Linked DNA regions of Methylobacterium currus. The protein of the gene in region 1 interacts with the protein of each later gene in a pairwise test. Links are inferred from orthologs where the notes say so. Each region holds a gene or a part of one and is shown in the gene's direction. Other genes may lie near its edges. The genes, in order: eno and rpe.

The links.
Region 2: the proteins of eno (region 1) and rpe interact in binary tests that used the Escherichia coli proteins (3 or more experiments, as listed by UniProt). The link is inferred for Methylobacterium currus from one-to-one orthologs.

Annotation. Positions count from the first base shown.
Region 1 is NZ_CP028843.1:1,378,884-1,392,538, reverse strand. The notes cover bases 1,439-4,398. They hold eno (phosphopyruvate hydratase), read left to right. Parts: upstream 1,439-2,258; coding sequence 2,259-3,539; downstream 3,540-4,398. Other genes in these bases: DA075_RS06310 (DMT family transporter), read right to left, coding at 3,588-4,398; queF (preQ(1) synthase), read right to left, coding at 1,582-2,076; DA075_RS06325 (hypothetical protein), read left to right, coding at 1,439-1,517. Also shown: DA075_RS06330 (MFS transporter), read left to right, coding at 1-978; more of DA075_RS06325, read left to right, coding at 1,182-1,438; more of DA075_RS06310, read right to left, coding at 4,399-4,505; DA075_RS06305 (helix-turn-helix transcriptional regulator), read left to right, coding at 4,724-5,590; DA075_RS06300 (FtsB family cell division protein), read left to right, coding at 5,633-5,944; pdhA (pyruvate dehydrogenase (acetyl-transferring) E1 component subunit alpha), read left to right, coding at 6,044-7,087; DA075_RS06290 (pyruvate dehydrogenase complex E1 component subunit beta), read left to right, coding at 7,182-8,633; DA075_RS06285 (DUF5076 domain-containing protein), read left to right, coding at 8,653-8,937; DA075_RS06280 (Uma2 family endonuclease), read left to right, coding at 8,946-9,554; DA075_RS06275 (pyruvate dehydrogenase complex dihydrolipoamide acetyltransferase), read left to right, coding at 9,559-11,040; lpdA (dihydrolipoyl dehydrogenase), read left to right, coding at 11,085-12,524; DA075_RS06265 (hypothetical protein), read right to left, coding at 12,968-13,174. UniProt on the Escherichia coli protein: Catalyzes the reversible conversion of 2-phosphoglycerate (2-PG) into phosphoenolpyruvate (PEP). It is essential for the degradation of carbohydrates via glycolysis.
Region 2 is NZ_CP028843.1:2,076,907-2,092,593, forward strand. The notes cover bases 7,453-10,277. They hold rpe (ribulose-phosphate 3-epimerase), read left to right. Parts: upstream 7,453-8,435; coding sequence 8,436-9,119; downstream 9,120-10,277. Other genes in these bases: DA075_RS09775 (branched-chain amino acid ABC transporter substrate-binding protein), read left to right, coding at 7,453-7,826; infA (translation initiation factor IF-1), read left to right, coding at 8,080-8,358; DA075_RS09800 (hypothetical protein), read right to left, coding at 9,751-10,047; parC (DNA topoisomerase IV subunit A), read right to left, coding at 10,066-10,277. Outside these bases: DA075_RS09735 (xanthine dehydrogenase family protein molybdopterin-binding subunit), read right to left, coding at 1-461; DA075_RS09740 ((2Fe-2S)-binding protein), read right to left, coding at 755-1,249; DA075_RS09745 (SRPBCC family protein), read right to left, coding at 1,544-1,987; DA075_RS09750 (branched-chain amino acid ABC transporter permease), read left to right, coding at 2,214-3,134; high-affinity branched-chain amino acid ABC transporter permease LivM, read left to right, coding at 3,134-4,552; DA075_RS09760 (ABC transporter ATP-binding protein), read left to right, coding at 4,552-5,412; DA075_RS09765 (ABC transporter ATP-binding protein), read left to right, coding at 5,409-6,191; DA075_RS09770 (DUF6867 family protein), read left to right, coding at 6,191-6,538; more of DA075_RS09775, read left to right, coding at 6,699-7,452; more of parC, read right to left, coding at 10,278-12,312; DNA repair protein RecO, read right to left, coding at 12,421-13,161; DA075_RS09815 (nuclear transport factor 2 family protein), read left to right, coding at 13,375-13,755; DA075_RS09820 (PAS domain-containing sensor histidine kinase), read right to left, coding at 13,924-15,492. UniProt on the Escherichia coli protein: Catalyzes the reversible epimerization of D-ribulose 5-phosphate to D-xylulose 5-phosphate.

The DNA of each region.
Region 1 (13,655 bases):
CCGGTCGGCGATGCGCTCGGCAAGGAGCGGGTGGTGGTGGCCTGCCTGGGCGTGCTGACCCTGGCGCTGGCGGCCTGCACGGTCACCGGCGACATCGGCACCCTGTTCGGCCTGCGCATGGTGGCGGGCGCGGCGGCCGGCGGGGTGATCCCGCTCTCGCTCGCCATGATGGGCGACCGCATCCCGATGGAGCGGCGCCAGGTCGCGATCGGCCGCTTCCTCGTCGCGGTGATCCTCGGCCAGCTCTCGGGTTCCACCGTGGCCGGGCTGATCGAGGGCGCGATCGGCTGGCGCGGGGTGTTCTGGCTCGCCGCCGGGGTCGGGGCGGCGGGTCTTCTCGGCGTCGCCTTCGGCTTCGCCCGGCGCCTGCGCGCGCCCGGCGGGCGCTTCGCCCTCGCCCCGGCGCTCGCGCGCTACCGCACCATCCTGCGCAACCCCCGGGCCCGGGTGCTGTTCTGCGCCGTCTTCGTCGAGGCGATCGCGGTGTTCGGCATCTTCCCGCACCTCGCCCACCTGATCGAGGCGCGCGGCGAGGGTGGTCCCAAGGAGGCCGGGCTGGTGCTGGCAGGCTTCGCCGCCGGGGGCCTCGTCTACTCCCTCACGGTCGGCCTGCTGCTGCGTTTCCTCGGCCAGACCCGGATGCTGATGGCGGGCGGCGCGGTCTCGGGCGCCGCGCTGACGGTCGTCGGCGTCGCCGGCGCCTGGCAGACCGACGCGGCGGCGCTCGTGGCTCTCGGCCTCGGCTTCTACATGCTGCACAACACCTTCCAGGTGCAGGTGACCGAGGTAGCGCCGGAGGCCCGGGCCTCGGCAGTGGCGCTCCACGCCTTCTCGTTCTTCTGCGGCCAGGCCCTCGGCGTCGCGGTCCTCGGCCTCGGTCTCGAGACCCTCGGCCAGCTGCCGGCGCTGGGCGTGTGCGCCGCCGTCATCCTGGTCCTCGGCCTCGTCACCGCCCGCCGGCTCGCCCGTCCGGGCTGACGATCCGGCAAGGCGACAAGTTCATCCGGAATTCAGGTGCCCGGCGCCAGGATCAGCATCAGTCACGTCCCCTACTGCGACGGCCGGAGATCCGGTCCGGCACGACGAAGGCGGGCGGTCCCGGGCCGAATGATTGCGGGAACCCTTTCCTGCCGAGCTCGTTATCCGGGTCATATGGCTTGAACGAAAGCAGGAGATCAACGATGCGCAAGCTGGCGATCATCCCGGCCCTCGCCGTCGCCCTCGGCACGCTGTCCACCGTCGCCCCCTCGCCGGCCCAGGCCCAGGGCTGGCGCGGGCACCACGGCTACGGCCACGGGGGGTATGGCCACGGCTACGGCCGCGGCTATGTCGGCCGGCCCTACGCCTATGGCGGCCGTCGCCGCGGCATCTCCCCCGGCGCGGCCGTCGGCCTCGGCATCGCCGGTGCGGCGGTCGGCGCGATCGGCGCCGCGGCCGCGGCCGATGCGGCCCGCCGCAACGGCTACGGCTATTACGGCGCCCCGGCTCCGGCCTACGGGTATGGCTACGGCTACTGAGATCTGAGCCGCACGTGAGTGCGAGGCGGGCGGCCGGGGAGACCCGGCCGCCCTTTTCGTGTCGTCAGCCGCGGGCCCGGTAGGGCGGCACGCCCTGGTCGGGCAGCCAGACCGAGGCCGGCGGGGTGCCGGTCTGCCAGAACACGTCGATCGGGATGCCGCCGCGCGGGTACCAGTAGCCGCCGATGCGGAGATACCGGGGCTCCAGGAGAGCGGTCAGCCGCCGGCCGATGCCGACAGTGCAATCCTCGTGGAAGGCACCGTGATCGCGAAAACTGTGCAGGTAGAGCTTCAGCGACTTCGACTCGACCAGCCACCGGTCCGGCACGTAGTCGATCACCAGGATGGCGAAGTCGGGCTGGCCGGTCACCGGGCAGAGCGAGGTGAATTCCGGCGCGGTGAAGCGCGCGCAGTAATCGGTGTCCGGATGGGGATTCGGCACCCGGTCGAGCTGGGCCTCGTCCGGCGAGCGCGGCTGGGCGGTGGGCTGCCCGAGCTGCCGGGCGTGTCCGGCGATGTCGTGGTCGGCGATGTCTTGGTTGGTGATGTCTTGGGTCATGCCCGCCCTATAGACCCGCGCGGACCCGCGCGAAACTGCCCGCCCGAGCGCGGGACGATCCCTCGCGCCCTCCCCGACCTCGACGCTCTTCCCCGGTAACCTACCCTTGGACGGCTTGCCGCAGGCGGCATCTTGGCCGATAAGCCGCGCGAACGCTCGAAGCCTGCCCGAGAGATCCTCTCATGACCGCGATCACCAACATCGCCGCCCGCCAGATCCTCGACAGCCGGGGCAATCCCACCGTGGAGGTCGACGTCCTCCTGGAGGACGGCTCCTTCGGCCGCGCCGCCGTCCCCTCGGGCGCCTCGACCGGCGCACACGAGGCGGTGGAGCTGCGCGACGGCGACAAGTCCCGCTACGGCGGCAAGGGCGTGCTGAAGGCCGTCGAGGCGGTCAACGGCGAGATCCTGGACGCCATCGGCGGCATGGACGCGGAGGAGCAGGCCGCCATCGACGAGGCGATGATCGAGCTCGACGGCACGCCGAACAAGGCGCGGCTCGGCGCCAACGCGATCCTGGGCGTCTCGCTCGCCGTCGCCAAGGCCGCCGCCGAGGCGTCCGGCCTGCCGCTCTACCGCTATGTCGGCGGCACCCAGGCCCGGATCCTGCCCGTCCCGATGATGAACATCATCAACGGCGGCGCCCATGCCGACAACCCGATCGACTTCCAGGAATTCATGATCATGCCGGTGGGCGCCGACTCGCTCGCCGAGGCGGTGCGCTGGGGCGCCGAGGTGTTCCACACCCTCAAGGGCGCCCTGAAGAAGGCCGGCCACAACACCAACGTGGGCGACGAGGGGGGCTTCGCCCCCAACCTCCCCTCGGCCGAGGCCGCTCTGGACTTCGTGATGGACTCGATCCGCGCCGCCGGCTTCGAGCCGGGTCGCGACATCGTGCTGGCGCTGGACTGCGCCGCCACCGAGTTCTTCAAGAACGGCGCCTACGTCTACGAGGGCGAGGGCCAGACCCGCGACCCGGAGGCCCAGGCCGCCTACCTCGCCAAGCTGGTCGACGCCTACCCGATCCTGTCGATCGAGGACGGCATGTCCGAGGATGACTGGGCCGGCTGGAAGGCGCTGACCGACAAGGTCGGCAACCGCTGCCAGCTCGTCGGCGACGACCTGTTCGTCACCAACGTCGCGCGCCTGTCGGAGGGCATCGCCAAGGGTACGGCGAACTCGATCCTGGTGAAGGTCAACCAGATCGGCTCGCTCACCGAGACCCTGGCCGCCGTCGACATGGCCCACCGTGCCGGCTACACCGCCGTGATGTCCCACCGCTCCGGCGAGACCGAGGACGCCACCATCGCCGATCTCGCCGTCGCCACCAATTGCGGGCAGATCAAGACCGGCTCGCTCGCCCGCTCGGACAGACTGGCCAAGTACAACCAGCTCATCCGCATCGAGGAGGGCCTGGGCTCGCAGGCCCGCTACCTCGGCCGCGGGGCGCTGAAGGTCGGCTGACCGTCTCGGCGGGAGGGGCTTCCAAGCCCCTCCCTGCCCTGGAAAGACTCACGCGTCGCAGGCCGCCTCCGGGCGGCCTTTTCGTTGCCCGGACAGCCGGTGGAGCGGCGCGAACACCACGACGTTGCCGGCGAGCACCAGGGCGAAGCCGAGGGCGGCGAGCGGCGTCACCCGGTAGCCCTCGGCGAAGACCGAGATCGTCAGCGCCACGACCGGGAACAGCACCGTCATGTAGGCCGCCTTCTCGGGGCCGATCCGCTGCACCACCGTCAGGTAGGCGGTGAAGCCGATCACCGAGCCGGGGATCGCCAGGTACACGAGCGCCCCGATATAGGCCGGCGACGGATCGAAGCCGAACGGCACGCCCCGCAAGGCTGCCACCCCCGCCACCAGGGCGGCCCCGTAGAGCATGCCATAGGCGTTCACCGTGGCGACGGGCAGCCCGTGGCGCTGGTTGCGGGCAGAGACGAGGTTCCCGGCCGAGAAGAACCAGGTGCCGAGGAGCGCCAGGCCGAGGCCGAGCGCCGTGTCCCGGTCGAGGGCGGTGCCGAGGAGGGTGTCCCGGAACAGGCAGGCGATGCCGAGAAGCCCGATCACCGCCCCGGCCAGCACCCGCGGCGCGGGCCGTCGCCGGTGAAACAGGTAGGCATTGGCGACGTTGAAGACCGTGGCGGCCGAGAACACCACCGAGACGACCCCGCTCGGAACCGAGCGCGTGGCGAGATAGAAGCAGGCGAAGTTGCAGGAGAACAGGCAGAGCGCCTGCAACAGCACGAAGGGCTGGTGCCGCGACGGGATGGCTTTCAACCGCCCGGCGAGGGCGAGGGCGCCGAACAGGACGGCGCCCGCGAGCGCGAAGCGGTAGGCGATCGACGCTTCGAAGGCGACGGGGCCGAGCTGGTGCTTGATGGCGATCCAGGTCGTGCCCCAGATGAGCACGGTCAGGGCGTAGAGGAAGGCGGTCACGGCGTGTCGGGCTCCCGGGCGGGCTCGTGTCGAGCGTCCCGGATAGGCGGCTCCGTCCCCGGCCGGCTTCCCGGTTCCGGTGGCGGCCTTGTCCATTCTTGGGGCTTTCGCGGGGCTCTTCGCGCCGTCACGCCCTCGACCCGTTGCCGGCGCCCGCGGGCGGCCCTTACGGTCGTGCCGCAACCTCCTCCACCTGCCGCCGATTGCCGACGCAGACCGTGACCGAGCCGAATCCCGACGTCCGCGATGCCCTCTCCCGCACCGGTGCGGCGCTCCTGCGCAGCGCCGAGATCGGTCGCGGGCTGTCGCTGGCCGAGTGGCAGAACCGCGACAACCGCGCCCGCTACGACCGTCCGGACCATCACACCCTGAGCCTCTACCTCGAAGGCGGCGAGGGCGTGGTGCGCGAGGACGGCGCCCTGTCGGGCGGCGGGCCGGACAAGCTCTGCCTGCTGCCGGCCGGCCACGAGAGCCGGTGGCTGATCGGCGGTCGCTTACGGATGCTCCACCTCTACGTCGCGCCCGAGACCCTGGCCTACCAGGCGGTGAGCGCCCTCGACGTCGATCCCCGCACCGTCTCGTTGCGCGAGCTGACCTTCGCGGAGGACCCGGCCACCGCGATGCTGGTGCGCGGCGCCGTGCTGCCCCTCGACTGGGAGGCGGGCGCCGACCGGATGGCGCTCGGCGCCGCCTGCCACCTCCTGCTTCACACCCTGCTGCGGCGCCATGCCGGCCCGGGCGCAGAACGGCCGGTGAAGGGCGGCCTCGCGCCGGCGGTCCGGCGGCGCGTCGCGGAGCTGATCGAGGCGCGCCTCGCCGAGGCCCTGACCCTGGAGGTGCTGGCCGACGCGGCGGGCCTGAGCACCTTCCACTTCGCCAAGATGTTCAAGGCCAGCTTCGGCCTGGCGCCGCACCGCTACGTGACCGAGCGGCGGATCGCCCGGGCCAAGGGCCTGCTCGAAGAGGGACGAACGAGCCTTGCCGGGATCGCGCTCGCCTGCGGCTTCGCCTCGCAGAGCCACTTCACCCGCCGCTTCGCCCAGGCGACCGGCCTCACGCCCGCGGCGTGGCGGTGGGCCGCGTGAGGCATTGAGCCTTCCTTAACCCTCCCGCGCCATCGTCCCCGCATGGTAGTCCGTCGTCGCGCCCGTGCCGTCCTGTTGCCGCTCGGCCTCTACGCCGTGTCGATCCTCGTGGTCGGCTACTTTCTGCACGAGGCCGAGAGCGGAAGCCGCGGCCTCGAAGCCAAGCGGGCGCTGAAGATCCAGGCCTACAATCTTCAGCAGGAGCTCGACGCCACCAAGGCCGACCGGGCCGAGTGGGAGCGCCGCGTGGCGCTTCTGCGCAGCGACCAGATCGACCGCGACCTTCTGGAGGAGCGGGCCCGGGTGGTGCTCGGCCGCGTCCACCCCAACGACGTCGTCATCATGACCCCCTGATCGTCATCCCGGCAGCGGCTTTCGGTCCCGAACCGCTCGATTTGCGCCCGCGCCTGCCCTAAGAACTCTCCCACAAAGGTAGCAGCCGGGAGGGTGCCGATGGATGCCGCGAAAGAGGCGCGCCGCGGGAGCGACAAGACCCGCGAGAAGGCGGCTGCGCCGCCCGCGGCCTCGAATGTGCCGGCTTTCAGCCGCGACGAGGACCTGCACGCCTATCGCGAGATGCTGCTGATCCGCCGCTTCGAGGAGAAGGCCGGCCAGCTCTACGGGATGGGCCTGATCGGCGGCTTCTGCCACCTCTATATCGGCCAGGAGGCCGTGGTGATCGGGGTCCAGATGGCCTCGAAGGACGGCGACCAGGTCATCACCGGCTACCGCGACCACGGCCACATGCTGGCCTGCGGCATGGAGCCGAAGGGCGTGATGGCCGAGCTGACCGGCCGCAAGGGAGGCTATTCCCGCGGCAAGGGCGGCTCGATGCACATGTTCTCCCGCGAGAAGAATTTTTATGGCGGCCACGGCATCGTCGGCGCGCAAGTCTCGCTCGGCACCGGCATCGGCTTCGCCAACAAGTACCGCGGCGACGGCGCGGTCAGCCTGACCTACATGGGCGACGGCGCGGCCAACCAGGGCCAGGTCTACGAGAGCTTCAACATGGCGCAGCTGTGGAAGCTGCCCGTGGTCTACGTGATCGAGAACAACCGCTACGCCATGGGCACCTCGGTCTCGCGGGCCTCGGCCCAGACCGACTTCTCGAAGCGCGGCGTCTCCTTCGGCATCCCGGGCGAGCAGGTCGACGGCATGGACGTGCGCGCCGTGCGCGAGGCGGCCACGCGCGCCATCGCCCATGCCCGCGACGGCGAGGGGCCCTACATCCTCGAGATGCAGACCTACCGCTATCGCGGCCACTCGATGTCCGACCCGGCCAAGTACCGGACCAAGGACGAGGTCGCCCGCATGCGCGAGGAATCCGACCCGATCGAGCAGGTCCGCAAGCGCCTGCTCGGGGGCCACAAGGTCCCGGAGGACGAGATTAAGGCGGTCGACGCCAAGGTGCGGGAGATCGTGAACGAATCGGCGGAGTTCGCCACCAGCGACCCCGAGCCGGATCCGTCCGAGCTCTGGACCGACATCCTGCTCTAGCGCCCGGGCCGTCCGCGGCGGCGCGGACGGCTGCTCTCGCCCTTGGCCGGCGCCCGACCCGGCGCGCCCCTCTCCCGGATCGACAGAGTACCCCATGGCGACCGACATCCTGATGCCCGCCCTCTCGCCGACGATGGAGCAGGGCAAGCTCGCGAAGTGGCTCAAGAAGGAAGGCGACCCGGTCAAGGCCGGCGACATCCTGGCCGAGATCGAGACCGACAAGGCGACCATGGAGGTCGAGGCGGTCGACGAGGGCGTGCTCGCCAAGATCCTGGTCGCCGACGGCACCGACAACGTCGCGGTCAACACCCCGATCGCGGTCCTCGCCGAGGAGGGCGAGGATCCGAAGGGCGTCCAGGCCGGCGGGGCGAAGCCGAACGGCAAGGGCAAGGAGGAAGGCCAGAAGGCCCCGGCCCCCGACATGCAGGCCGAGGGCCAGGCCGAGCGCCCCGCCCCCGCTGCCAAGACCGAGGGCGACAAGCCGGTCGAGACGCCCGCCGCTCCGGCGGTGATCACCAACCGCGGCCAGGACCCGGCGATGGCCGAGATCCCCGAGGGCACCGAGATGGTGACCCAGACCGTCCGCGAGGCCCTGCGCGACGCCATGGCCGAGGAGATGCGCCGCGACGACACCGTCTTCGTGATGGGCGAGGAGGTCGCCGAGTACCAGGGCGCCTACAAGATCACCCAAGGCCTGTTGCAGGAATTCGGCGCGAAGCGCGTCGTCGACACCCCGATCACCGAGCACGGCTTCGCCGGCGTCGGCGTCGGCGCGGCGTTCACGGGCCTCAAGCCCATCGTCGAGTTCATGACCTTCAACTTCGCCATGCAGGCGATCGACCAGATCATCAACTCGGCGGCCAAGACCCTCTACATGTCCGGCGGCCAGCTCGGCTGCCCGATCGTGTTCCGCGGCCCCAACGGCGCGGCGGCGCGCGTCGCCGCCCAGCACAGCCACGACTACGCCGCCTGGTACTCCAACGTGCCGGGCCTCAAGGTCGTGATGCCCTACACCGCCTCCGACGCGAAGGGCCTCCTGAAGAGCGCCATCCGCGACGCGAACCCGGTGGTCTTCCTCGAGAACGAGATCCTGTACGGCCAGTCCTTCCCGGTGCCGAAGCTCGACGACTTCACGGTGCCGATCGGCAAGGCCAAGGTCCATCGCGAGGGGCGCGACGTGACGATCGTCTCGTTCGGCATCGGCATGACCTACGCCCTCAAGGCCGCCCACGAGCTCGCCGAGGCCGGGATCGAGGCCGAGGTGATCGACCTGCGCACCATCCGGCCGATGGATTCGCAGACGGTGGTCGAATCGGTGAAGAAGACCGGCCGGTGCGTCACCGTCGAGGAGGGCTTTCCGCAATCGGGCGTCGGCGCCGAGATCGCCGCGCGCCTGATGGTCGACGCCTTCGACTACCTCGACGCCCCGGTCCTGCGCATCACCGGCAAGGACGTGCCGATGCCGTATGCCGCGAACCTGGAGAAGCTTGCGCTCCCGAACGTCGCCGAGGTGATCGAGGCGGCCAAGGCCGTCTGCTACCGGTGAGCGGCGGGGGAACGATTCCATGACAGAGGACGAACCCCGCTTCGAGGCCCTCGATGTCCCGCCCGATGCCCAGGAGCAGGGCGGCATCGAGGTGCTGCGCGCCGCCGTGGTCGACGGGGCGGTGAGCTTCGCGCTCCGCCGCTCCTTCGAGGACCCGGCGACCTGGGGACGGCTCCTCGTCGACCTCGCCCGCCAGGCGGCGCGGGTCTACGCCCGCGAGACCGAGATGTCCGAGGAGGAGGCCTTCGCGCGCATCCGCGCCGGGATGGAGGCCGAGAGCCTCGATCCCGAGAGCTTCAACTGAGGCTCCCCATGGCCGAGGCCGCGCCGCGTTGGGCCACCTATGCCGACCTCGAGGCGGTGCCGGACCACCTCGTGGCCGAGATCATCAACGGGGTGCTGGAAACGCATCCGCGGCCGCGCATGCGGCACGGTACGGCCGCCGGCGAGCTGTATGCCGAGCTGACCCTGCCCTTCCGGCGCGGTCGCGGCGGCCCTGGCGGCTGGATCTTCGTGATCGAGCCGGAGGTGCATCTCGGCCGTCACGTGGTCGTGCCCGACATCGCCGGCTGGCGCCGCGAGCGGCTGCCAGTCGAGCCGGAAACGGCCTTCACCGACATCCCGCCGGACTGGGTCTGCGAGATCCTGTCCCCCTCCACCGCCCGCCTCGATCGCGGGCCGAAGCGGCGGATCTACGCCGAGGCCGGTGTCGGCCATCTCTGGCTGCTCGATCCCACGGACGGCGTACTCGAAGGCTTCGCCCTGACCGGCGGCCGCTGGCTGCTGCTGGGCACCGTCGAGCGCGGCGAAACGGTCGCGCTTCCGCCCTTCGACGCCGTCTCCTTCCCGCTCGATGACCTGTTCCCCTTCGATTCCCCGCCTTTCGACGATCCGGCCGCCCCTCCTCCCGCCGAGACCTGAATCCATGCCGATCAACGTCCTGATGCCCGCCCTCTCGCCGACCATGGAGAAGGGCAACCTCGCCAAGTGGCTCAAGAAGGAGGGCGACACCGTCAAGTCGGGCGACGTGCTCGCCGAGATCGAGACCGACAAGGCGACCATGGAGGTCGAGGCGGTCGACGAGGGCGTGCTCGCCAAGATCGTGGTGCCGGAGGGCACCGCCGACGTGCCGGTCAATGACCTCATCGCCCTCATCGCCGAGGAGGGCGAGGATTTAGGCAGCGTGCAGGCCGGCGGCACCGGGCCGGCGAAGACGGCCCAGGCCCCCGCCAGGGCTGAGGCCCCCGCCAGGGCTGAGGCCCCCGCCAGGGCTGAGACGCCCGAAGCTGGAAAGTCCCGGGCGCCGGCCGGCAACGAGACGCCCGGCGGCGGCACGATGTCGTACGAGCGGGTCGACACCGCGCCGGAGGGCGCGCGCCCGTCGAGCGGCAAGTCGAACGGCGCGGCCGCCCCGGCACCCGGCGGGCGCCTGTTCGCCTCGCCGCTGGCCCGCCGCATCGCCAAGCAGGAAGGCGTCGACCTCGCCGCGATGCAGGGCTCGGGCCCGCACGGCCGGATCATCGAGCGCGACGTGCGCGCCGCCCTCGACGGCGGGACGGCCAAGCCCGCGCCCCAGCCCGCCAAGGAGGCCCCCGCCCCCGCCCCCGCCGCGAAGCCCGAGCAGGCCCAGCCCCAGAAGCCCGCTGCGGCGGCCCCGCCCTCCGGTCTCACCGCCAGGCAGGTGATGGGGATGTTCGAGCCGGGCTCCTACGAGGAGCTGCCCCTCGACGGCATGCGCAAGACCATCGCCAAGCGCCTGGTCGAGTCGAAGCAGACCGTCCCGCACTTCTACCTCTCCCTCGACGTCGAGCTCGACGCGCTCCTGTCCCTGCGCGAGCAGGTGAATGCGGGAGCGACGAAGGACAAGGACGGCAAGCCGGCCTTCAAGCTCTCGGTCAACGACTTCGTCATCAAGGCGCTGGCGCTCGCCCTGCAGCGGGTGCCGGCGGCGAATGCCGTGTGGGCCGAGGACCGCATCCTGCGCTTCCGCCACTCGGATGTCGGCGTCGCGGTGGCGATCGAGGGCGGGCTGTTCACGCCGGTGATCCGCCGCGCGGAGCAGAAGACCCTCTCGACCATCTCGGCCGAGATGAAGGACCTCGCCGCCCGCGCCCGCACCAAGAAGCTCAAGCCCGAGGAGTACCAGGGCGGCACCACCGCGGTGTCGAATCTCGGCATGTTCGGCATCAAGTCGTTCGGCGCGGTCATCAACCCGCCGCACGGCACCATCCTGGCGGTTGGCGCCGGCGAGGCGCGGGTGGTGGCGAAGAACGGCGCTCCGGCTGTGGTCCAGGCGATGACCGTCACCCTCTCCTGCGACCACCGGGTGGTCGACGGGGCGCTCGGCGCCGAATTGCTCGCCGCCTTCAAGGGCCTGATCGAGAGCCCGATGGGCATGCTGGTTTGACAGCCGCCGCCCTGCCCCACCCGGATCGACTGCCGGAGACCTGAATGTCCGACACCTACGACGTCCTCATCATCGGCGCCGGTCCCGGCGGCTACGTGGCGGCGATCCGGGCCGCGCAGCTCGGCTTCAAGACCGCGGTGGTGGACCGCGAGCATTTGGGCGGCATCTGCCTCAACTGGGGCTGCATCCCCACCAAGGCGCTGCTGCGCTCGGCCGAGATCTACCACTATATGCAGCACGCCAAGGATTACGGCCTCTCGGCGGAGAATGTCGGGTTCGACGTGGGCGCCATCGTCAAGCGCTCGCGCGGCGTCTCGGGCCGGCTCAACGGCGGCGTCGGCATGCTCCTGAAGAAGAACAAGGTCGACGTGATCTGGGGCGAGGCCACGCTCGAGGCGGCGCCTAAAGGCAACGAGGCCGGCCGGGTCAAGGTTCAGGAGACGAAGCGCGCGGAGGCCCCGAAGGGCGCCAAGGGCGCGGGCACCTACGGGGCCAAGCACATCATCGTGGCGACCGGCGCCCGCCCGCGGGCGATCCCGGGCATCGAGCCCGACCGACGCCAGATCTGGACCTACTACGAGGCCATGGTCCCGGACACGATGCCCAAGAGCCTGCTGGTGATGGGCTCGGGCGCGATCGGCATCGAGTTCGCCTCGTTCTACCGCACGATGGGGGCCGAGGTGACGGTGGTGGAGCTGCTGCCGCAGATCCTGCCGGTGGAGGATTCCGAGATCGCCGCGCACGCCCGCAAGCGCTTCGAGAAGCAGGGCATCAAGATCCTCACCGGCGCCAAGGTGACCAAGGTCGAGAAGGGCGGCGACGCAGTCACCGCCACGATCGAGAGCGAGGGCGGCAAGACCCAGACGATCACGGCCGAGAAGCTGATCTCGGCGGTCGGCGTCGTCGGCAACATCGAGACTCTCGGGCTGGAGACGCTCGGCGTCACGATCGAGCGCGGCATCGTCGCCACCGACGGGCTCGGGCGCACCAACGTGCCGGGGATCTACGCCATCGGCGACGTCGCCGGCCCGCCGATGCTGGCCCACAAGGCCGAGCATGAGGGCGTGATCTGCGTCGAGACGATCAAGGGCCTGCACACCCACCCGATGGACAAGGGCAAGATCCCGGGCTGCACCTACTGCCAGCCGCAGATCGCCTCGGTCGGCCTCACCGAGGCCAAGGCCAAGGAGCAGGGCTTCGACGTGCGGGTCGGCCGCTTCCCCTTCGCCGGCAACGGCAAGGCGATCGCGCTCGGCGAGCCCGACGGCCTGGTGAAGACGATCTTCGACCGCAAGACCGGCCAGCTGCTGGGTGCCCACATGGTCGGGGCCGAGGTGACGGAGCTGATCCAGGGCTACGTCGTGGCGATGAACCTCGAGACCACCGAGGAAGAGCTGATGCACACGGTCTTCCCGCATCCGACGCTGTCGGAGATGATGCACGAGAGCGTGCTCGACGCCTATGGGCGGGTGATCCACGCGTAGCCGGATCCGGGCCCGAAAGCCCCGGCGGAACAAGCCGTCGGGAGCTTGCTGCCGGTCGGGAGCGAGCCACGTGATACCCGCCGCGCCTTTGAACGGACGCGTTCGGAAGCGCGAGGATATGACACGCTGCATCGACCTGAGAGATGTCACAAGCGAGGCTCGATGTGCCTGGATCGTGCCCGGAACGAGCGCCTTTCCGTGCGCGCGTCTCTGGCCCGGGTAAGGGTAGGCTCTCGCGTACCGGTCTGTTCAGATCTCTGGACCCGTCCAGTCGTTGTCGCTCTGCCCGGAGCGGCCTCGTCACGAGGCCGACCAAGGCCGCATTCTCTCTGAACTGTGGCGGAGCCCGCGATGGTTCAGGTATTCGGTGTCGGGCTCAACGACGTGAACCCGGCCGACGAACCGGACCGGGATCGCCCGGCGGTGATCGCGTCGGGTCGCTTTCAGCCCTCGGCTGCCCGCAGCGAGCGGGCGCAGGCCGAGAGGATCGCCCGGGCCCCTTCGGGATAATCGTCCTGCAGCACGGCCTCAAGGGTGCCGACGGTCTCGGCCAGCAGCACCTCGCCGTCGGCGACGCCCTGCTTGTGCAGCGCGACCGCGAGTGCGGTCGCCAGGGTGGCGAAGGCCACGCCTACATCCTGGTCGGTCATGAGGGAAATCCTCGTCGGCGAGGAGCCGGTCGCAGGTCACGAATGCGAAAGGGATGATGGTGGGCGCGACAGGGATCGAACCTGTGACCCCTACGATGTCAACGTAGTGCTCTCCCGCTGAGCTACGCGCCCATCTGGCTCATTAGGCGCACCGCTCGCGCAGCGCCTGCCCAGAAGCCCCGATCGGCCACCCTCGCGAACGAGGGGCCATCTCTCTCTTTCATCCAATCCGGACCACTCGGTCCGGTACCGCTCCGGGGAGGCAATCTCCCGACATCCGGAGTGGCAATGGTGGGCGCGACAGGGATCGAACCTGTGACCCCTACGATGTCAACGTAGTGCTCTCCCGCTGAGCTACGCGCCCTCGGAGCCGTGTGTCGCGGCCCCGGTGTGAGAGGGCGTATAGAGGCAGTTGCGGCGGGTGACAAGCCGGTTCCTGCGCCGGTTCCTGCGCCGACGCCGTTTTCCGGGCTCGCGTCTG
Region 2 (15,687 bases), 700 kb from region 1 along the record:
ACCGTGCCGGCGCCCGCGGCCTTGGCGGTCTCCACCACGGCGGGAAGCACGGTGTAATCGACGCTGATCGCCTCGGCGGCGTCCTTGGCCTGGGCCAGGGTCTCGGCGATGACGACCGCGACATGGTCGCCGACGTAGCGCACCTTGCCCTGGGCGAGCGCCGGGTGCGCTCCGGCCTTCATCGGCGTGCCGTCCTTGGAATGGATCATCCAGCCGCAGATCAGGCCGCCGACCTTGTCGGCCGCGAGGTCCTCGCCGGTCAGGATTCCGACCACGCCCGGCATCGCGGCGGCCGCCGCCGTGTCGATGCCGCGGATCTCCGCATGGGCGTGCGGCGAGCGCAGGAAATAGGCGTAGGCCTGGCCCGGGCGGTTGTAGTCGTCGACGTAGCGGCCCTTGCCGGTGATGAAGCGCTGGTCTTCCTTGCGGCGCACCGAGGCGCCGATGCCCGTGGCGGTCATGTGCGTGTCTCTCCCGGTTCTGGCCTCGCGGGCCGGCCTCGTTATTTCGTGGCGTTGCTTGTTCTTGGTCCGGATGGCGCGGACGTTTTTTGCAGATGGCGCAAGTCATGAACCCTCCCCCCTGCGGGGAGGGTGGCGAGCGGAGCGAGCCGGGCGAGGGGCGGCGCGACGCCGATCCAGTGGGCGCCCTTCCTGACGCGCGCGGCCTCTCCGGAAGCGTGGTTCCCCTCTGCCGCCCCGCTCCGCGGGGCACCCTCCCCCGCAGAGGGGGGAGGGTTATCGGCAGCGTCGTGCTACTCCGCCGCGACCTTGTGCGGCTCGGACGCCATGGTCTCGGCGCCCGCCGCGATGGCCTTCACGATGTTGTGGTAGCCGGTGCAGCGGCAGATGTTGCCCTCCAGCTCGTGCCGGATGGTGTGCTCGTCCAGCGCGTTGCCCTTGCGGCGGACCAGATCCACGGCGGTCATGATCATGCCGGGGGTGCAGTAGCCGCATTGCAGGCCGTGATGCTCGCGGAAGGCCGCCTGCATCGGGTGCAGCTCGCCGCCGGAGGCCAGGCCCTCGATGGTGGTGACGGAGCGGCCGTCGCACTGCACCGCCAGCACGGTGCAGGCCTTGATCGCCTCGCCGTCGAGATGGACGACGCAGGCGCCGCACTGGCTGGTGTCGCAGCCGACATGGGTTCCGGTGAGACGAAGGTTCTCGCGCAGGTACTGAACCAGCAGCGTGCGTGGATCGATGTCGGCGGTCACGGCCTTGCCGTTCACCGTCAGGCTGACAGCGCTCATGGGTGACGTCCTCCTCCTGGCCCAGGACACCTTGGCCGAAGACCCGCGGGTCCTGTCTGTCGGACCCTGTCGCTCGTGGTGGCCGGGCCGGCCGTGCCTCTCTGGAATCGCTCGAATTCGAGTGTCAACCGGCCGGAAGCGCCGGTCAAGGCGCGGCGCCTCGGCTTTTTGGCGCGCAAACCGGCCGTTTTCCGCCGGTTCGCGGCATCCTGCCCATTCGCCTCGCAACAAGTTGATCGCGGGCAATCGAAAACCGGCTCAGACCGCCGAGGTCTCGCCGGCGACGCCGTTCCCCTAGACCTCCTTGGCGAAGGTGTCGAAGAAATTGTCCGCGTATTTCTTGGCGACGCCGTTGATGAGACGGCCGCCGAGCTGGGCGAGCTTGCCGCCGACGCTGGCCTCGACGTCGTAGGTCATCTTGGTCTGGCCGTCCCCGGCCGGCTCCAGGCGCACTACCGCCCCGCCCTTGGCGAAGCCGGCGACGCCGCCCTGACCCTCGCCGGTGATGCGGTAGCCGTTCGGCGGGTCGATGTCGGTCAGCGTCACCTTGCCCTTGAACGTCGCCTTCACGGGGCCGACCGCGATCTTCGCCGAGGCCTGCAGCTCGTTGTCCCCAACCTTCTCGAGGGTGTCGCAGCCCGGGATGCAGCGCTTGAGCACCTCCGGGTCGTTCAGCTTCTCCCACACGGTCTGCTGGTCGGCCGGCAGCACGACCTCGCCGGTCATCGTCATCGCCATGGTGGCGCTCCCCCCTTGTTGTGGTGAAACGGGCTTCGCCGAAAGGCTAGCGGAGCCGTAGCGTCAGGACCAGCCTGCCTTTCGCACACCCGCCCGGCACCCCCGGATTGTCGAGTGGTGCGGTGCTTGCTAAGCCTCACGCCAAGGGACGGCCGTGACACCCGCATGAACGGGGCGCGGCCAGGGAGGCCCGGGCCGGACGCCCGCGAACGGAGAACGTGACCGCATGGAGGTCTTCGCGCAGCAGCTCATCAACGGGCTGACGCTTGGGTCGATCTACGGCCTCATCGCCATCGGATACACGATGGTTTTCGGTATCATCGGCATGATCAACTTCGCGCATGGCGACGTGTTCATGCTCTCGGCCTTCATTGCGCTGATCACCTTCTTGATCGTCACGACCTGGCTCGGCATCTCGTCGATCGCGCTGGCGCTGCTCATCGTGCTGATCTGCGCGATGGTGCTGACTGCCCTGTGGGGCTGGGCGATCGAGCGCATCGCCTATCGGCCGTTGCGCGGCTCGTTTCGCCTCGCGCCGCTGATCTCGGCGATCGGCGTCTCGATCTTCCTGTCGAACTTCGTCCAGGTGGTGCAGGGCGCCCGCAACAAGCCGACGCCGCCGATGATGCGCGACGTGATCACGCTGTGGACCGGAGATAACGGTTACGCCGTAGCGCTCTCCTACAAGCAGATCATCATCATGCTGACCACGGTCGTCCTTCTCGCCGGGTTCTGGTACCTGGTGCAGAAGACGCCGCTCGGCCGGGCGCAGCGCGCCTGCGAGCAGGACCGCAAGATGGCCGCCTTGCTGGGCATCGACGTCGACCGCACGATCTCGCTCACCTTCGTGCTGGGCGCAGCCCTGGCCGCGGTCGCCGGCACGATGTACCTGCTCTATTACGGCGTGGTCTCGTTCTCCGACGGCTTCACGCCCGGCGTGAAGGCCTTCACCGCGGCGGTTCTCGGCGGCATCGGCAGCCTGCCCGGCGCGGTGCTCGGCGGCCTCCTCATCGGTCTCGTCGAGACCTTCTGGTCGGCGTATTTCTCCATCGAGTACAAGGACGTGGCGGCGTTCTCGATCCTCGCGATCGTGCTCATCTTCATGCCGTCCGGCATCCTCGGCCGGCCCGAGGTCGAGAAGGTCTGATGGCGAACCCGGCCAACACCGTGGCGGCGACCTCCGCCGCCGACCGCGGCGCCGCCGACATGGCGGCGATCGTCAAGGACGCGGCTCTGTTCGCGCTCGTGACCTTCGGGCTCTGCGTCCCGATCGTCGCCTTCCGCACCGACCTCAGCCAGACCTCCGCCCTGGACCTCGTGCCCCGCTGGGGCCTCGTCGCGATCCTGTGCGGCCTCGTCTTCGTGGTGCGGCTAAGCCAAAGGCTGATCCTCGCCAACCGCGACGCGCGGCGGGCGCTCACGCCCTCGCCGGCCCAGGCGACGGAGGCGGTCGACGCCACGCCGAACGCCTCGCAGAAGGTCTCGGCTTACGCCCTGCCGGCCTTCCTCGGGGTGACGCTGGCCTTCCCGCTGCTGGCGGTTCTGGGCACCGGGGGCCTGGGCGAATCGCGCTACTGGATCGACCTCGGCATCCTGATCCTGACCTACGTGATGCTGGGCTGGGGCCTCAACATCGTGGTCGGCCTCGCCGGGCTCCTCGATCTCGGCTACGTCGCCTTCTACGCCGTCGGCGCCTATTCCTATGCCCTGCTGTCGACGGTGTTCGGCCTGTCGTTCTGGATCTGCCTGCCGCTCGCCGGCCTGTTCGCGGGCCTGTGGGGCATGGTGCTGGGCTTCCCGGTCCTGCGGTTGCGCGGCGACTACCTCGCCATCGTGACGCTGGCCTTCGGCGAGATCATCCGGCTCGTCCTGATCAACTGGGTCGACTTCTCGGGCGGCGCGGCGGGCATCTCGTCGATCCCCCGCGCCACCTTCTTCGGGATCCCGTTCACGGCGGACGAGGACGGCTTCGCGGCAAAGTTCGGGCTCGACTTCAACCCGATGCACCGGGTGGTCTTCCTCTATTACCTGATCCTGGCGCTCGCGCTGATCACCAACGGCGTGACGCTTCGCCTGCGGCGCCTGCCGATCGGCCGGGCCTGGGAGGCGCTGCGCGAGGACGAGATCGCCTGCCGCTCGCTCGGGATCAACACCACCAACACCAAGCTCACGGCCTTCGCGCTGGGCGCGATGTTCGGGGGCTTCGCCGGGTCGTTCTTCGCGGTGCGCCAGGGCTTCGTCAGCCCGGAAAGCTTCAACTTCCTCGAGAGCGCGATCATCCTGGCGATCGTGGTCCTCGGCGGGATGGGCTCGCAGATCGGCGTCGCGGTCGCGGCGGTCGCGATGGTCGGCGGGCCGGAGCTCCTGCGCAACCTCGGCTTCCTCAAGGCGGTGTTCGGCGAAGGCTTCGATCCGAGCGAGTACCGCCTGCTCCTGTTCGGCCTCGCCATGGTGGTGATGATGATCTGGCGCCCCCGCGGCCTGATCTCCGAACGCTCGCCCTCGATCGTGCTCAAGGAGCGCAAGCGCATCTCAGGCTCCCTCGTGAAGGAGGGCCACGGCTGATGGCCGATACCCTCGCCTCCCCCCGCATGGCCGACCCGGTCCTGACGGTCGACCACGTCACCATGCGCTTCGGCGGCCTCGTCGCCGTCAACGACCTGTCGTTCCGCGCCGGCCGCGGCGACATCACCGCGCTGATCGGCCCGAACGGCGCCGGCAAGACCACGGTCTTCAACTGCATCACCGGCTTCTACAAGCCGACCGAGGGCATGATGACCCTGCGCCACCGCGACGGCGCGGAGTTCCTGCTCGAGCAGCTGCCCGGCTACGCGGTGAACCGGCGGGCGCACGTCGCCCGCACGTTCCAGAACATCCGCCTGTTCACCGGCATGACCGTGCTGGAGAACCTGCTGGTGGCCCAGCACAATCCCCTGATGCTGGCCTCCGGCTACACGATCGCCGGGCTCCTCGGCCTGCCGACCTACCGGCGGGCCGAGAAGGCGGCGATCGAGAAGGCGAAGGCGTGGCTCGAGCGCATTCACCTGATCCATCGCGCCGACGATCCGGCGGGCGACCTGCCCTATGGCGACCAGCGCCGGCTCGAGATCGCCCGCGCCATGTGCACCGATCCGGTCCTGCTCTGCCTCGACGAGCCGGCCGCCGGCCTCAATCCGCGGGAATCCCTGCTGCTCAACGACCTGCTGCGGGCGATCCGCGACGACCACGACACCTCAGTGCTCCTGATCGAGCACGACATGTCGGTGGTGATGGAGATCTCCGACCACGTCGTGGTGCTCGATTACGGCACCAAGATCGCCGACGGCACGCCCTCGGAGATCCAGAGCGACCAGAGCGTCATCGCCGCCTATCTGGGCGTCGAGGACGAGGAGGTGGAGCAGGTCGAGGCGGAGGTGGGAGTATGAGCGTGGCCGGCATCAACGTCCTGGTGGACGAGACCCGCGCCCGGGCCGCCGGCACCCGGGCCCCGCTCCTCACCGTGCGCGGGGTCAAGACCTATTACGGCAACATCATCGCGCTCAAGGGCGTCGATCTCGACGTCAACGAGGGCGAGATCGTCACCCTGATCGGGGCGAACGGGGCCGGCAAGTCGACCCTGATGATGACGATCTTCGGCAGCCCCCGGGCGCGGGAGGGCACGATCACCTATGCGGGCCGGGACATCACCCGGATGCCGACCCACGAGATCGCCCGCCTCAACCTGGCGCAGTCGCCGGAGGGACGCCGCATCTTCCCGCGGATGACCGTCTACGAGAACCTGCAGATGGGAGCGGCCGTCAATGGCGGCGCCCATTTCGAGCAGGATCTGGAGCGGGTCTGCGCGATGTTCCCGCGCCTGAAGGAGCGGCTCCACCAGCGCGGCGGCACGATGTCCGGTGGCGAGCAGCAGATGCTGGCGATCGCCCGCGCGCTGATGAGCCGGCCGCGGCTCCTGATGCTCGACGAGCCGTCGCTCGGGCTGGCGCCGCTCATCGTCAAGCAGATCTTCTCCGCCATCAAGGAGCTCAACGAGCGCGACGGCATGACGGTCTTCCTCGTCGAGCAGAACGCCTACCACGCCCTCAAGCTGGCGCATCGCGGCTACGTCATGGTGACGGGCACGATCACCATGTCGGGCACCGGCAAGCAGCTCCTCGACGACCCGTCCGTGAAGGCCGCCTATCTCGAGGGGGGACGGCACTGATGCAGGGGATCCTCTACGAGGAGAGCACGATCTGGCTCTTCCTCCTCGTCACGGTGGTGATGGGCGGCTGGATGGCCTGGATGATCGGGCGCGGCATCGCGCTCGGCTGGCGGCCTTACTGGCAGGCGATCCTGTCGCTTCTCCTGCTCGGCGTCGCCGTGCGCTTCATCCACCACGCCCTGTTCGAGGGAACCTTCCTGTCGCCGCACTACTACGTGGTCGACACGATCGTGCTGCTGATCATCGGCTCGGCCGGCTACCGCACCACCCGCGCGCGGCAGATGACGACGCAATACCGCTGGCTCTACGAGCGCAGCGGTCCGCTCTCCTGGCGGGCGAAGGCCTAGCGCCTGAGCGCCCTCCCCCGTGCCCTGCGGCGCGGGAACCTGGCGAATGATCCCGGGGCAATCCGCCCCGGCACACCGATCCGGGGTCCCCACGCCCCGGTCTCCCGGCCGAAAGGGCCCGCGAGCCCGACGTTTCCCGTCGATCCAGAGGAGTACTGAGATGAAGCGCACGCTACTGGCCGGCTTCGCCCTCGCGGCCGGCCTCGCCTGGGCCGGATCGGCGCAGGCCCAGATCAAGATCGGCGTCGCCGGCCCGATCACCGGCAACAACGCCGCCTTCGGCGCCCAGCTCAAGAACGGCGCCGAGCAGGCCGTCACCGACATCAACAAGGCCGGCGGCATCAACGGCCAGAAGATCGTCCTGGTCATCGGCGACGACGCCTCCGACCCGAAGCAGGGCGTGTCGGTCGCCAACAAGTTCGCCGCCGAGGGCGTGAAGGCCGTGGTCGGCCACTTCAATTCCGGCGTCTCGATCCCGGCCTCGGACGTCTACGCCGAATCCGGCATCGTCGAGATCACCCCGGCCTCGACCAACCCGAAATACACCGACCGCAAGCTGTGGAATACCTTCCGCACCTGCGGCCGCGACGACCAGCAGGGCGCGGTCGCCGGCACCTGGCTCGCCGAGAAGTTCAAGGGCAAGAACATCGCCTTCGTGCACGACAAGACGCCCTACGGCCGCGGCCTCGCCGACGAGACCCTGAAGACCCTGAAGTCCAAGGGCGGCAAGGACGTGCTGTTCGAGGGCATCAACCCGGGCGAGAAGGATTATTCCGCCCTGGTCTCGAAGCTGAAGCAGGCCAAGGCCGACGTGGTCTATTACGGCGGCCTGCACACCGAGGCCGGCCTGATCGTGCGCCAGATGCGCGACCAGGGCCTCAACGCCCCGCTGATGAGCGGCGACGGCATCACCGACAAGGAATTCGCCCAGATCGCCGGCCCGGGCGCCGACGGCACGCTGATGACCTTCTCGCCGGATGCCCGCAAGAACCCGAACGCCAAGGACGTCGTGGCGGCCTTCAAGGCCCGCAACATCGATCCCGAGGCCTACACCCTGTACTCCTACGCCGCCGTCCAGATCCTGAAGGCCGCCATGGAGGCCACCAAGTCGACCGACGGCAAGAAGGTTGCGGGCTACATGCTCGAGGGCAAGCCGTTCAAGACCGTGATCGGCGACATCTCCTACGACAAGAAGGGTGACATCACCCGTCCCGACTACGTGATGTACATGTGGAAGAAGGGCGGCGATGGCCGGATCGATTACACCGGCAACGAGATGACCCAGTAACGCACCCGATCCGTCGGGCCGGCCCGGCGCCCCGCGCGCCGGGCCTTTTCGCGTTGACGAAGCCGTGTGTTCGTCACGAGCCCGGCTTGCGCGTCCCATCGCCTCACCTTACATGCACGGTGAGCGTTACAAGGCCATCAGCGCGCCCGGCACCTCGGCCGAGCACCCGTACGGCCGGCCGCGTCGCGATCGAATTCTGACAATGTGCTCCCGGTGGCGCCGACCGCGACGGCGACCCGGGCGGAGAGTGTGAATGGCGAAAGAAGAGTTGATGCAGTTCGACGGTCTCGTGCTCGAGATCCTGCCGGACGCGCGTTACCGCGTGCAGCTCGACCAGGGCCACGAGATCGTGGCCTACACGGCCGGCAAGATGAAGAAGAACCGCATCAAGACTCTGGCCGGCGATCGGGTCACCGTCGAGATGTCGCCCTACGACCTCGAAAAGGGCCGTCTGGTGTTCCGCCACAAGGACGAGCGCTCCTCGGGGCCCCGCCCGCCGTTCCGCGGCGGCAGCCAGTTCCGCCGGCGCTGAGTTCTCGTCCGTAACCGTGACTCGCAGGGGGCCGGGGTGATGAACCCTGGCCTTTCGCACATCTGAGGAAGACCCCCATGACGCGTCCCCTGGTGATCGCCCCCTCGATCCTGTCGGCCGACTTCGCCCGGCTCGGCGAGGAGGTCCGCGACGTCGTCGCGGCCGGGGCCGACTGGGTCCATATCGACGTGATGGACGGCCATTTCGTGCCGAACCTCACCTTCGGCCCGGTGGTGGTGAAGGCGCTGCGCCCGCACACGAATGCGGTGTTCGACGTCCACCTGATGATCGCCCCGGCCGACCCCTACCTTGCAGCCTTCGCGGAAGCGGGCGCCGACATCATCACGGTCCATGCCGAGGCCGGGCCGCACCTGCACCGCTCGCTCCAGACCATCCGGGCGCTCGGCAAGAAGGCGGGCGTGGCGATCAACCCGGGCTCGCCGGCGAGCCTGGTCGAGCCGGTGCTCGACATGGTCGACCTCGTGCTGTGCATGACCGTCAATCCGGGCTTCGGCGGCCAGAGCTTCATCGGCTCGGTCTGCGAGACGGTGTCGCGGGTGCGCGCCATGACCGCCGGCCGCGACATCGACATCGAAGTCGATGGCGGCGTGACGCCGGAGACGGCGCCGGCGGTCGTGAAGGCGGGGGCGAACGCCCTCGTCGCGGGCTCGGCCACCTTCAAGGGCGGGCGCGAGGCCTATGCCGGCAACATCGCGGCGATCCGCCGGGCGGCGGAGGGGGCGATGGGGCAGTGGGTGTGATCCAGCCGCGGATCCGATGATCTCGCGGTAGAGAACGCCACGCCGCGTTCCGAAGGCGTGGCGCCGCGCTCGGCTCGCCTGGACGAGAGCGAGCCGCGACAGATCAGCAGGCAGAGCAGAGTTCGGGCGGTCGAGCGATCGGCAGGACAGCGCCGGTCGAGGCCATGATTCCTGCCGCCGCATGCTGCGCCTTCACATGCGCCCGACCGACTCGATGAACCTCGTCGCTTGGCCAGACAGGGCGTCGGAGCGGGACGACATCTCCGCAGCGAGGCTCGAGACCCGGAAGGCCGCCGTGTCCACGCGGAGCCGGCCCCCCGCAGCATTTGGTGACGCCGGCTTCCGCGTCGCGTCAGCGATCTGACCAGACCTGTCCCGGCGGCGCGGGACTTTCGTACGGATCGACGCGAAACCTGATGCGACCATCCTGCACGGCTGCGTCAGCGCCCGGCGACCCGCCGAATCGCCCTTGGATGCGCCCGCGGGCCTCTCGGCGGTATGGCCTCCGCCGCGATCCGCGCCTTCCGCCGGTCGAGCCGGGCGGCGGATCGGCGCACCGCAACCACGCCGAGCACCGCGGCACCGCCGACGAGACATGGCACCAGAATCAGGGCGTAGGTCGTCAGGCTCATCATCGCAGGGTCGTCAACGTCAGCCTCGCACCGAAGTGTAGACCAACGCCGAGCACGAACCAAACGGCCATCAGCGCGAGGGTGAGCGCAGTGACGCGGCCCGTCGTTGCCATGGCGGCGGTGAGCGGGGCGACGATGCCCGTGATGGCGAAGCCGGCGGCCCCGATATTCATCAGGTTGGCGGTCAGCTTCACCTGCTCGTTGTGGACGAGGATGTCGCGGGCAAGCTGCGCCCGCTCGCGCTCCTCGTCGCCGTCCTCCTCACCCTCCTCGTCGGGTTGCAGCCCGCTCGCCATCCGCGATCCGGGCCCCGGTCACGGCCGGCCGGATTTGGGATAGCCCCGCGGCGCCATCGCCCCCGCGCCGCCGCGGTGCCCGACCCACTTCGCCAGTTCCTCGCCGGCTTCCGAGCGGGTGCGTCCGGCGCTGTCGGGCCAGGTCAGGCCGTCGGCGAGGCGGAAGATCACGACGGAGTCGAGCGTGCCGTCGCGGTACTTCTGCAGCCTTACGCCCTTGCCGCGGACCATCTCGGGAATCTCGGAGAGCGGGAACACCGTCATCAGCCGGTTGGTGCCGCAGACCGCGACATGATCGCCCTCCCCCACCTCGACGACGAGGCTCGCCGTCGCCGGCTCGTCGAGGCCGATCACCTGCTTGCCCTTGCGGGTATTGGCGACGAGCCCGTCGGCCGGCGTGACGAAGCCGCGCCCGTCGGTGGTGGCGAGCAAGAGCTTCACGCCGGGCTTGTGCGCCCAGACGGTGACGATCTCCGAGCCCTCGTCCATGTCGACCATCAGGCGGATCGGATCGCCGAAGCCGCGCCCGCCCGGGAGCTTGGCCGCCTCCAGGGTGAAGACCTTGCCGTTCGAGGCCAGCACCAGGATCTTGGCGGTGGTCTCGGTCGGGAAGCTGACCTTGAGGGTGTCGTCGCCCTTGAACTGCACGGCCGAGAGGTCGGCGACGTGGCCCTTGAGCGCCCGGATCCAGCCCTTCTGCGACACGATCACGGTGATCGGCTCGCGCTCGACCATCGCCTCGGAGAAGTCGATGCCGGAGGTGTCGGGCGGGTTCTCGAGGGTGGTGCGGCGGCGGCCGAGCGGCGTCTCGGGGCCGTAGGTCTTGCGCACCGCCCGGATCTGGGTCGCGATCGACTTCCACTGCTTGTCGTCGGAGCCGAGCAGGCCGTCGAGATCGGCCTTCTCCCTGGTCAGCGCGTCGTGCTCGCGCTTCAGCTCCATCTCCTCCAGCTTGCGCAAGCTGCGCAGGCGCGTGTCGAGGATGGCGTTGGCCTGCAATTCGGTCAGCTCGAAGACCCGCATCAGCTCGGCCTTCGGCTCGTCCTCCTCGCGGATGATCTGGATCACCCGGTCGAGGTCGAGATAGACGATGAGCAGGCCGCCGAGGATCTCGAGCCGGCGCTCGATCTGCGCGAGGCGGTGGCGGGAGCGGCGCTGCAGCACGACCCGGCGATGGTCGAGCCATTCGCGCAGCGCCTCGGCGAGGCCGATCACCCGCGGCACCGTACCGCCGACCAGCACGTTCATGTTGAGGGAGATTCGGCTCTCCAGCTCGGTCAGCCGGAACAGCGATTCCATCAGCATCACGGGATCGACGGTCCGCGAGCGCGGCTCCAGCACCACCCGCACGTCCTCGGCCGATTCGTCGCGCACGTCGGCGAGGAGCGGCAGCTTCTTCTCGTGCAGAAGCTCGGCCATCTTCTCGATCAGCCGGGCCTTCGGCACGCCGTAGGGAATCTCGGTGACGACCACCGCCCAGGTGCCGCGGCCGAGGTCTTCCTTCTGCCAGCGCGCCCGCACCCGGAATCCGCCGCGCCCGGTGCGGTAGGCCTCGGCGATCGAGGCCGCCGAATCGATCACGATGCCGCCGGTCGGGAAGTCGGGTCCCTTGACGAAGGTGGTCAGCTGCTCGGACGTCGCGGCCGGATGGGTGATGAGGTAGAGCGCGGCCTCGCACAGCTCCGCCACGTTGTGCGGCGGGATCGAGGTCGCCATGCCGACGGCGATGCCCTGCGAGCCGTTGGCGAGCAGGTTCGGGAAGGCCGCCGGCAGGACCACCGGCTCCTCTTCCTGCCCGTCGTAGTTGGGGCGGAAATCGACCGCGTCCTCGTCCATCCCCTCGAGGAGGAGGCGGGCGACCTCGGTCATCCGGCACTCGGTGTAGCGCTGGGCCGCCGGGTTGTCGCCGTCGATATTGCCGAAATTGCCCTGGCCGTCGACCAGGGGGTAGCGCTGGGCGAAGTCCTGCGCGAGGCGCACCAGGGCGTCGTAGACCGCGACGTCGCCGTGCGGGTGATACTTGCCGATCACGTCGCCGACGACGCGGGCGCACTTCTTGTAGGCGCTGCCCGGATCGAGGCGCAGCAGCCGCATCGCGTGCAGGATGCGGCGGTGCACGGGCTTCAGGCCGTCGCGGGCATCAGGCAGCGCCCGGTGCATGATGGTCGAGAGGGCGTAGGCGAGGTAGCGCTCCTCCAGCGCCGCCTTCAGGTCGACGTTCTCGATCCCGTCGCGGTCGGAGGGTGGCTCGAAGGGCTTTCCCATGGGCGGACGTCAACTCACGATTTCGGCGGTCTCAAGACCAGAACATAACACGAACATTTGCCGATTGCCAGGAACGGATAGCAACCCGTCCGTGCATTCGAACGAGGTTCAACCCGCCCCGGCGGTGCCGAGGGCGACGAAGCGCATCCGCTCCTCCGGCTCGGCAAGATCGCGCGGGCCCCAGATGTGCTGGTCGAGGAAATAACCCGTTAAGGTAAACCCTTGCTTGATGTCCCGCCCGGTCGGCACGTTGAGGCCGCTTCGGTCGGGCCGGTCGACCAGGAAGTCGGGCAGCGCCAGCAGCCGGTCGCGCCAGGGCTCGCCGGCGGCGGCGCTCACCGCCCGCCCGCTCTTCGGCGAGACGTAGGCGAGGTATTCGTTGGTGCCGGTGGCGGCGCAGGCCGAGAGGTCGAGCCCGAAGCCGAGTTCGGCCAGCATCGCGAGCTCGAAGCGCACCATCAGGGCGGGGGCGATCTCGGGCTCGTGCAGGTGGGCGATCAGCACCTTGGCGGCGGCGAAGAGCGTCGGGTGGGGATCGCGCTCGGGCAGGAGCCGCAGCAGCCCGGCGGCGTAGCCGATGCCGTAGAGGGCGAGGCGCGAGCCGATCAGCCGGGCGCTGGCGCTCTCGATCGGCTCGACCGCGTAGGCGCCCAAGCCCTCGTCGAGCCGCGCCCGCCACACCGCCCGCACCAGGTTGCCGGGCTGGAGCACCGGCTGCATCCGGCGCGAGCGCCCGCCATGGACTAGCCCGAGATGCCGGCCGTGCTCGGCCGTCATCAGTTCGAGGACGACGCCGGTCTCTCCGTGCCGCCGCGCCCCGAGAACCAGCCCGTCATCCGTCCATTGCATGGAAGGGTCAATAGTCGCTCGGGGGCCGGAATTGAACCGGTTTCCGGGATCAGGACCCGATCCGCTCGGTTCTGCGCGGGAGCCCATGCCGATCCTTCCCGGACATTCGACAGTCCCGAGGCGGTGGCTCTCCTGTTCCAACCGGCAGGCCGGTTCCGGCGAACGCGTGGTACAACGGCTCCCCGTCAGCGGCGATGCTCAAGGAGGCTCGATATGGACGGTCGAGACGTGCGAGCGGCACTGGATCGGCACTGGGCCGCGTCCGACGCAAGCGACTTCGAGGACGAGCACGACATCTACCGAGAGGATGCCGTCCTGGACTATCCGCAATCAGGCGAGCGCATCCGCGGGCGAGAGAAAATTCAGGCATCTCGCGCCGCCCAACCAAACCGGAAGCACTTCACGGTGCGCCGAATCACCGGCAACGGCGATCTCTGGATCACCGAATATGTTCTGACCTATGACGGGCGTCCGTCTTACACGGTCAGCATCATGGAGTTTTGCGACGGCAAGGTCGCTCGCGAGACCCAATATTTCGGCGATCCGTTCGAGCCGGGTCCGTCTCGCGCGCAATGGGTCGAGCCGATACCTTGAAGGTCGGTCATCGAAGCGGATGGCCATGAGACGAGAGCCGGCCGCATCTGCCGGGTCTTCGTGCTGCGGATAGATGATTTGCCCCGATGACCGCTGCTTGAACCCTCGGCGGCCCTTCGAACCGTCACGCCGAGGGGGTTCGGACCCTCAAGCTGGCCCCGGCCTTTTCTAGGCCGCCGGAAGGGACACGGCGAACCAGATCCGGGTGCCGCGGCCGGGCTCGCTCGCGACGCCGATCTGCCCGCCCATCAGCTCGACGAGGTGGCGGCAGATCACCAGGCCGAGGCCGCTGCCGCCGAAGCGGCGCCGGATCGATTCGTCGCCCTGGCCGAAGGGCACGAACAGCCGCTCCTGCTGCGCCGCCGACATGCCGATGCCGGTGTCGCTCACCGTGAAGAGCAGCCGGCCCTCGCCGCCGCGGCCGGTATCCGGGCTCACCGCCAGGACCACCCGGCCCGCCGGCGTGAACTTCACCGCGTTGGTGAGGAGGTTCAGCAGCACCTGCCGCAGGCGGCCGACATCGCCCATCACCAGGGTCGGGGTAGCGGGGTCACGCAGGACCTCGACCGCCACGCCCTTGCGGGAGGCGGCCCCCCGGGCCACCGCCGCCGTGCCCTCCAGCAGGTCGGCGAGGAGGAAGGATTCCGGATCGAGGGCGACCTGGCCCGCCTCGATCTGCGCCACGTCGAGCACGTCGTCGACGACCCGCATCAGGATCTCGCCGGCCTCCTGGACGGCGGCGAGGTGGCGCAGGGTCTCGGGCTCGCGCGAGCGGCTGAGCATGTGCTCGGTATAGCCGAGGACCGCATTGAGGGGGTTGCGGATCTCGTGGCTCATCATCGCCAGAAAATCCGACTTGGCGCGGTTGGCCTGCTCGGCCCCCTCCTTGGCATGGGCGAGCGCCTGCTCGGCGCGCTTGCGGGCGGTGATGTCCAGGGTGAGGCCGACGATGCGCCCGCTCAGGCCGTGGGCGTCGTCGAGGACGCGGCCGAGGCTCTGGATCCAGCGGGTGCCGCCATGCTCGGCCGTCACCCGCACGTCGACCGAGAACGGGGTGCGGGTGGTGACTGCCTTGGTGACCGCGTCCCACAGCATGGCGCGGTCGTCGGCATGGACCAGGCCGGTCCAGGCCGAGGAGGTGATGATGCAGGCCTGCGCCGAGAGGCCGTGCAGGCGCGCGCCCTCCGCCGAGAGCGAGAGCGCGCCGGTGCGCATGTTCCAGTCCCACAGGCCGACGCCGGCCGCCTTGTGGGTGAGGAGCAGCAGGTTGGTGGTGGCTTCCAGCGCCTGGTTGTCGGCCACGACGTCGTCGACATCGGCTGCGGTCATCATCCAGCCGGTGATGCCGGCACCCTCGCGGATTGGCACCACGTCGGTCTGGTGCCAGTGCCAGCGCCCGCTGGTGTCGCGCAGGCGGATCGTGAGGTCGTAGGGCTGGCCCGAGCAGATCGCCGAGGCGCGGGCGGAGGCCGCACGGTTGCGGTCCTTCGGGTGGATGGCGCTGTCCCAGCTGTCCGGCTCGCCGAGGCTCGAGCCGATCTCCCGCGCCGCCCGGTTGGCGAAGCGGACCGCCCCCTCGTGATCGAGCATCCAGATCTTCTGCGGCAACGCGTCGAGGATCAGGCGCGACGGCAGCCCGCTCATTCCCGGCTCGCTCTCCGGAAGCGCACGGCCGAGGGCATCGTCCGGTCCTTCCACCGGGATGCCCGCGATCGGGTGCGCGGTCCGCGCCGTCATCACCTCTCCTACGCAGTCGCCCCGGGCGTGGGGTGGCCGGCGCCCGGGCGACGCACCGGCGCGAACTTCGTCACGCCTCCGCCGCCGCCCGCATCCGACCGAATCGGATAAAAACCGAATCCTATCTCTGCTAACCTAAGGACGGGTTTTGTCCAAGAGCCCAATGCCGGCTTACAAAGCTTTCCCGCGCAAAAT